Regions from separate parts of the Sphingomonas benefaciens genome, predicted to be linked through region 2. Evidence: riboswitches for the same ligand, from Rfam matches in the RefSeq annotation. Region 2 holds a riboswitch; the other holds the start of a gene.
The links. A riboswitch is a leader RNA that binds a small molecule or an ion and turns the genes downstream of it on or off. The one in region 2 is predicted to bind cobalamin.

Region 1 (4,104 bases), on a different contig from region 2:
AATCAACCGACATAGTCAGGCTGCACCATCCCGCTCTGTATTTGCTGAGGCTCGCGTTTCAATAGCTATTGAATAGCAATCCCTTCCCTTCGGCTCATGCGACAGTCATCAACTCGAACAATCGAACAACGCGCCCAGCTCGGCGTATCGCGCAAGCACATCTCAACCCCTCTCGCAATTGCCCGCTCTACTTGATCCTGCCTCCGAGCCCGCCGTGCGGTTCATGCCGCCTCGGCGAGCCGATTAGCGGCCGAACAGGCGCTGAGACGCCGCCTGGACGTCACCACTGCCGTCATCCAGCGTCCCCCGGGCCCGTCGGTTGTCACGTGGGTGGATCACCCACGCCCGCCGCAGCATGAAGCAGGAGGTCAGCTGCTTCCGCTGAGAATTTCCTGGCGGATGATCTGCGCACCAGCCGCCAGCGCTCTCAGCTTGCCCTGAGCGACGTCGCGCGCCAGGGGGGCCATGCCGCAATTGGTGGCGGGGTAGAGCTTGTTCGCATCGACGAAGCGCAGCGCGCCGCGCAACGTGTCAGCGACCTGTTCCGGCGTCTCCACCGTGGCGGTCGCGACGTCGATCGCGCCGACCATCACCTTCTTGCCGCGGACCAGTTCGATCAGGTCCATCGGCACGCGAGAGTTTTGACATTCCAGTGAGATGATGTCGATCGAGGACCGCTGCAGGTTCGGGAAGGTCCGCTCATATTGCCGCCATTCTGATCCGAGCGTCTTCTTCCAATCATTATTGGCCTTGATGCCATAGCCATAGCAGATGTGGACTGCGGTTTCCGCCTTGAGCCCTTCCGCCGCGCGCTCCAGCGTGGCAATGCCCCAATCGTTGGCCTCGTCGAAAAAGACGTTGAAGGCGGGCTCGTCGAACTGGATGATATCAACGCCCGCCTCCGCCAGCTCACGGGCTTCCGTGTTGAGGATACAGGCGAATTCCCACGCCAGTTTCTCGCGGCTGCGATAGTGCGCATCATAGAGCGTGTCGATCATCGTCATCGGCCCCGGCAGGGTCCATTTGATCAGCTGATCGGTCTGCGCGCGCAGGAAGCGGGCATCCTCGACAAACACCGATTGCGGGCGGGAGACGGCACCAACCACGGTCGGCACGCTGGCGTCGTAGCGGTCGCGGATGCGCACCGTCTCGCGTCGGTCGAAATCGACACCATCGAGATGCTCGATGAACGTCGTGACGAAATGCTGGCGCGTCTGCTCGCCATCGCCGAGGATATGGATGCCCGCCTGCCGCTGGTCGTCGACCGCCAGCCGCAGCGCGTCCCGCTTGCCCGCGACCAGTTCCGCGCCCGCCAGCTTCCAGGGCGACCACAAAGTCTCGGGCTGGGCGAGCCAGGAGGGCTTGGGCAGGCTGCCCGCGGTGGTCGTCGGCAACAGTGTCGTCATCGGAAAATACCTTGTGCGAGAAAGGGGATCAGAGGGCGCAGTCGGCGGACCAGCGCCGCAGCGCGGCGCCGTGCGGGCGCATCAGATGCTCCTCGGCGAAGCGGCCCTGCTCGACCGCGAGCCGGCTGCGCTCCTCGCGATCATAGACGATGCGGGTCAGCGAATAGTCCTGATAGGTCAGGCTCGGCTGGTATCGCTCCGCCGCGACCGAATTGGCGTTGTAGATCTCGGGCCGATAGATCTTCTGGAACGTCTCCATCGTGCTGATTGTGCTGGCGAGTTCGAGATTGCTGTAATCGCTGACCAGATCGCCGACATGATAGAAGGCGAGCGGCGCGACGCTGTGCGGCGGCATGAAATAGCGCACCGTCATGCCCATCTTCGCGAAATAGCGGTCGGTCAGCGAGGATTGGTCGTGCCGGTATTCGACGCCGAGGATCGGATGGACATTCGCCGTGCGGTGATAGACTTCCTTGCTCGACACGCTGAGGCAGATCACCGGCGCCTTGCGAAAACGGTCGCGATAGACGTCCGATTGCAGGAAGCGCCGGAAGAGGCGGCCGTGAAGCTCGCCGAACCCCTCCGGCTCGCCGCCCTGTCCGGTCTTGAGATGATCCGGCAGCACGACGCTGAAGTCGTAATCGCGGATGTAGGAGGAGAAATTGTTACCGACCATGCCGTCGCTGCGGATACCGCTGGTCCGGTCGATGACGGCGGTGTGCAGCATCTCGATCAGCGGAAAGGCCGCGTCGCCCGCGCCCTCTCTGGAGGCCAGCGCGACCGAGAGGATGGTCAGCGCCACCGCATAGCGATAGCCCGTCGGATTGTCCCAATGCATCAGCGCGTTGAAGCGGCGGTCGATCATCACCAACGTGTTGCGCAAATTTTCCCGCCGCCGCTCGCCGCGGGCGAGATTGGCGAAATTGGTGGTGATCCGCGTATTATCGGCCGGGCGATACTCCTCGTCGAAGGGGATGCTGCCGATCGTGAATGTGAACCCGCTGTCCGTCATGACTCACCTGGCTTTGCGGACAGAGGTCAGGCGAGAGCGCGCAGGGCGTGGACAGACCCGGATGGCGTGAAGCCACTGGTCGAGGCGTCGTGCGCGATCCACCGGAGGAACCCCCGTCCGAGGAACGTTATGGCGTCGATCGGCAGGTCTCCTGGCTTACGGGTCAATGCAGCGGCTCCGGCCTTCCCAGGCTCTTTGCAAGAGCCCAGTGACACGTCATGGAGCCGCCACTCGCCGCTTACAGTTGCGGGGGCAGCGCCGGACTCTGCCCATCAAGGGCACCACCGGCTTCCCGTCTTAGCTCCATCGCCATGCCTGGGATGGAGAACCTCGACACGGCCTATCCACACCAACTCCGCCGCCATGTCAATCCTGATATAAAGATATCTTTATATCTTGATGCATCGCGGTTTTAATGGGTGGGGTGGGTAAGGCAAAGCTTGACGCCGGAGTCCGGTTTCTGCGATCGCCGGGCGTCGAGGTTCCTTCGCCGAATGGCCGAAGGCTAAGACGGGAAATCGGTGCGATGCCGATGCTGCCCCCGCAACTGTAAGCGGCGAATGGCCATCCCCTTTGCGTGTCACTGGCGTTTCGGCGCTGGGAAGGCCGGGATTGCCATGATGACCCGTGAGCCAGGAGACCTGCCGATCGACGCCATAACGACCACCGGCGGGGTGTCCGGTCTGGCCGCTGCGTCGCTGCGGGGAATGGCCCTTCCCCGTCGGCCTCTGGCGTCTGGAAGACCTCGCGCTTGATGAGGACCAGCATGTCACAAGACGATCGCAGCCCCCCTATCCAACTGATCGACATGGTCTTTCCCGGCGACGCCAATCACCATGGTACGTTGTTCGGTGGCATCGCCTTGGCTCATATGGACAAGGTCGCCTTTCTGGCCGCGTCGCGCCATGGTCGCGCGACATTCGTCACCGCGTCGTCAGAGAAGATCGACTTTGCCGCCCCGGCCCGCGTCGGCGATATGGTCGAGGTGACGGGACGGGTCGTCCGGGTGGGACGAACGTCGCTGGACGTCGAGGTCGAACTGGTCGCGGAGGCGCCCGTCTGGGGACAACGACATGTCTGCACCCGCGGTCGGTTCACGCTCGTCGCGGTCGGGATCGACCATCCCCTGCCCCCGATCGCGTCGCCGGTACCGCCAGAGCCGCCCGTTCCGCTGCGGATGGTCGACATGATCTTTCCCAATCAAACCAATCACTATGGCACGTTGTACGGAGGGGACGCGCTTCGCATGATGGGCAAGGCGGCCTTTATCGCATCCACCCGCCATGCCCGGGCGGTGATGGTCATGGCCGCGTCCGACCGTATCGACTTCCGCTCCCCCATTCGCGAAGGAGAAATGGTTGAGCTGGCGGCCAAGGTGCAGATGACCGGGCGAAGCTCGGTACAAATCGGTGTCGAGCTTCGCGCCGAACATCTGTTGACCGGCGAAACGCGGCATGCCGCCACCGCGACGTTCACGATGGTGTCAGTCGATGACCATGGCCGGGCGAAGCGGTGGCACGCGGCGTGATGTGCCGAACGGCAGCTCGCATTCCGGTCGTGGACAGAGAATGACACGTCATCTCAGCGCCAGGAGTCGAAAGCGGAAGACGACATTGATACCATCATCTCCGTGAGCCTAGCCGCCTCCCGCCGGTGTCGCCTACCCGCTCGCTGGCTGGGCGGGGA
Region 2 (4,104 bases):
GTCGGTGACGACGAGATCAGGGCGGCGCGCGATGACGTCTTCGGCGGCCCCGGTCGTCGCCGGCCAGCGGCGGGCGAGTGCCAGCGGCATCGAGGTGGCACCCGGTTCATGCGAGTAATGGCTGACGGCGGCGAGCCGACCCGGCGCGACGACGGCGAGGATCGCGTCGGCACAGGGATTGGTCGAGACGATGCCGCCGGTGCGCTGCGGTGTCGGCGCGCAGCCGGCGAGGAGAGCCGCGACGAGGAGCAGGACGCTACCCTCACCCTTCCGGCGCTGCGCGCCTCCCTCCCTCTCCCACTGGGAGAGGGAAAAGCCGGCGAAGGGTGAGCGCGACGCCAGCCTCACAGCTTCACGCGTATCCCACCGTAAGCGGCGCGGCCGTAGGTGCCGTATTCGGCGACGGTGAAATAGCGCTCGTCCGTCACATTGTCGATCCGGCCGTAGACCGAGAAGCGGTCGCCGAGCGGCAGTTCGGCGCGGATCGATGCGAGCGCATAGCCGTCGACCTGCACGCGGTTGCCGTAGCTGTCGCTGTCGACGCTGTCGCCAACGATCTGCACCGTGCCGCCGATGCCAAGCCCGAACGGCAGGCGATAGTCGACGACGAAGGCCGCGGTCTCCTTTGGTCGGCGGAGCAGGTCGGTACCGAAGCTCGTCCCGGGCGTGCGGTTCTGACTGTCGATGTACGAGAAGTTCGCCGACACGGTCAGCGCGTCGACCGGCCGCAGGCCGATCGCCACCTCGACGCCCTGCGCGCGCGTACGCTGGATGTTGTCGTAGACCCCGAACGGCCGGTCGACGCAGATCGAGCCGGCGGTGCCCTGTTCGGCGCGCGAACAGCCGCGGAAGCCGATCTGGTTGCGCGTGTCGCGGTGGAAGTAGGTCGCACCGATTGTCGCGCGGCCGCCGAGCAGGCCCTGTTCGACGCCGAGATCGTAGTTCTTGGCGGTTTCGGGATCGAGGCGGGTGTTCCCGTAATCGCTGTATAGCTGGTACAGGGTCGGCGCCTTGAACCCTTCGCCGTAGCTGGCGCGCAGCGTCGTGGCGGAGGCGAGCGCCAGGGCGGCGTCGGCGCCGAAGGTGGTGTGGTTGCCGAACGTGTCGTGGTCGTCGTTGCGCACGCCGCCGGTGATGGTCAGCGGCCGGATCGGCTTGACGATCAGTTCGCCATAGACGCTGGTGACGCCGACCGAGCGGCGCAGACTCGCATCGCGATAGCGGCTGTCCTCATGCTCGACGCCGCCGACGACCCGCACCTGGTCGATCGGCTGAAAATCGCCCTGATATTCGTAGCGTTCCGACCGGCCGCGGAACGGCGACGGGGTCGCGCCTGCTCCCGCATAAGTATCGCGGTTGATGTCGGCGATGGTGAAGGCGACGCGGTTGCGGAAGTTGACGAAGTTCGCGTGTAGACCGGCATAGCCGTACAATTCCTGCGCGGTCGAATAGCTGGGATCGTCGGCCAGCACGTAGTTCGGCGCGGGATAGCCGTCGGTCTCGGTCTTGCTGTCCGCCCAATAGCCGCGCAGGTCGAGGCCGATGCCGTCGGTGAAGTCGATGCCAAGCCGTGCCGTCGCGCCATATTGGCGATAGCCGTCGCGCTCGCTGCCGTCGGCGGCGGCGGAGATGCCGTCGCTGCGCAGATAGCCGCCGGTCAGCGCGCCGGACACCGGGCCGCTGCGCCCCGACACGCCGCCTTGCGCGAAGACGCTGTCGGCATAGCCATATTCGACGCCGGCGCGGGCCTTCAGCCGTTCGGTCGGCGTTTCGGTGATGACGTTGACGACGCCGCCGATCGCCTGGCTGCCCCAGGGCACCGAATTCGGACCGCGCAGCACCTCGACGCGCTCGACGCTCGCCGCCAGCAGGTTGGCGAAGTCGAAGCCGCCGCCCGGCGACGAAGGATCGTTGACCCGCACGCCGTCGATCACGACCAGCGTCTGCTCCGCCTCCGCGCCGCGCAGGCGTACGCCGGTGAAGCCGCCCAGGCTGCCGTTGCGGGTGACGGTGACGCCGGGCGTGGTCGACAAGAGGTCGGCGACCGACACGGTCTGGCGGCGGTCGATCTCTTCGCGCGTCACGACGGTGACCGCCTGGCCGACCTCGCTCGCCGCCTGTTCGACGCGGGCGGCGGTGACGATGACGTCGTCGGAACGGTCCTCGGCGGGAGCGATCTGCGCCGCGGCGGGCGACAGGCAGGCGGCGGCGAGCGCCAGCACGCCGGCGGCGGAAAGGTAGCGGGTCACGGTCATTCTATCGTCCATCCTTCGTGACCGCGGGCGACCATTCGCCCACGGCGGATGTCGTTCGCTCACGAAGGTCCCCCCTTCGGCTGTCCGGCACACCCCGTCCGCACAGTGGATCGACGGTGAAAGGCAGGTCTCCTGGCTTCCGGGTCGTCGCTGGTTCCTCCACCTTCCCGGGCCGGAGCCCAGTGGCATCACGGAGGACCGCTATCCGGTCACAGTTGCGGGGGCAGCGCCGGGCTCGCGACAAGGCTCACCGGACTTCCCTTTTGACCCCGTTGCCGGGGACCCTTCACGGTCCGGGCCTTTAGGCGGGGGTGCAGAAGGCGTCAATGCGGGCGGAGCGGTCGCGAGTCTTGACAGATTTGACGCCTGGATGATGCGTCGCCGGCTTTCCCGACGAACGATTGTTGCTTGCACGTCAGCGATGAGAAAGAGCGCCGTGAACGTTACGTGGGTCGTACCCTTGTAGGACAGCACTTTTTTCGGCCCCTCCCCTGAAGGGGAGGGAGTTATCGGAGTTTGGCGCGGAGTCCGATCCACAGCGTCCGCGGCGTGGCGCGTTCGACGATGGTGCCGCTGCTGATGCCGGACTCCACCCGTTCGTCGAACAGATTCTCGCCTCGCGCCTCCAGCGTTAGCCCGGCGACCAGCGGCAGCGCGGCGAAGGCGTCGAGCGTCGTCGCGGGCGCGAGGCTGCGGCTGTTCTGGTCGTCGTCGAACTGGCGGGCGACGTGACGCAGCGTCGTTGACAGCGCCCAGGCGCGGCGTTGCCAGCCGAGCGTCGCCGACACGGTGTCGCGCGGCGTCTGCGCCGGCCGCAGGCCGTCGAGCGCGACCGCGGCGCCGCTCGCCTCGATGCGGGCATCGACATGGCTCCATGAGGCGCGGATGCCGACCGGGCCGGGCGCATAGGCGGCATCGACCTCCACGCCGGTGGAGCGGATCGCATCCAAGTTGCGGCGGACGCGGGAGGCGCTCGTCGCGGTGGAGGACAGGGTGACGTTGGCGATCGCATCCGCCAGCCGGTTGTGGAAGACGGTGGCGGCGAGGCTGGCGCCGCGCAACGGGATCAGCGTCACCCCCGCCTCGATCCCGGTCAGCCGTTCCGGATCGAGCGCGGCATTGGCGGCGGTGACGTCGTTGCCGACGCGGAACGGGCGATAGAGCTCGTTGAGCGTCGGCAAGCGCCAGCCGCGATAGGCGGCGGTGCGCAGCGTCACGCCGGTGACCGGCCGCCAGGCCGCGCCCGCGCGGCCGGTAAATTCCGTCCCCGACCGGTCGGCAAAGCGGTTGTCGGTCAGTGCCGCACCGCCGGCGAGCGGCGCTTCGGTCAGATACCCGCCGCGGATCGTCCAGCGGTCGACGCGCGCCGCCCCGGTCAGCGTCAGCGCGCCCAGATCGGCGCTGCCGTCGGCGAACAGCCCGCCGGTCAGCGTCTCACCGCCCGCCTGACGACGGCGGGTCGGCGCGCCGGCGGCATAGCTGAACAGCTCCTGCGTCCGGCCGGACACGTCGCGCAGGTCGGCACCGAGGCGCAGGTCGACGTTGGCGGCGACCGGCGGCTGCACCTCCAGCCGCGCGCCGAGGCCGGTGGCGGGCGTGTTGTACTGGTTCAGCGTCTGGGTCGCACTGGTCCGCGCGGCGTTGATGCTGGCGAAGCTGGAGGCGAAGGCGCGCGTCTGCAGATAGGCGAGCGCCGACCAGCCCCAACGGCCGCGGCCGACGAGGCGCAGACTGGCGTCCGCCCCCTGCGAGCGGTTGGCGGTGAAGTCGGTGCCGCGGTCGCGGCTGTCGGTGAAGGCGGCGACATTGGCCTGGAGCTCGGTGGCAGGCGCCAGGCGGACGACCGTAC

Region 1: another riboswitch for cobalamin. It lies ahead of ACU5AX_RS14785 (acyl-CoA thioesterase); the one in region 2 lies ahead of ACU5AX_RS11705 (TonB-dependent receptor plug domain-containing protein).

What each region holds. Positions count from the first base shown of each region.
Region 1 is NZ_JBREIC010000004.1:295,908-300,011, forward strand. It holds gene ACU5AX_RS14775 (methionine synthase) at 369-1,406, opposite strand; gene ACU5AX_RS14780 (putative oxygenase MesX) at 1,435-2,418, opposite strand; cobalamin riboswitch at 2,543-2,767, opposite strand; cobalamin riboswitch at 2,883-3,081, shown strand; gene ACU5AX_RS14785 (acyl-CoA thioesterase) at 3,185-3,946, shown strand.
Region 2 is NZ_JBREIC010000003.1:117,592-121,695, reverse strand. It holds gene ACU5AX_RS11710 (ABC transporter substrate-binding protein) at 1-348, opposite strand, end outside; gene ACU5AX_RS11705 (TonB-dependent receptor plug domain-containing protein) at 345-2,255, opposite strand; cobalamin riboswitch at 2,361-2,557, opposite strand; gene ACU5AX_RS11700 (TonB-dependent receptor) at 2,762-4,104, opposite strand, start outside.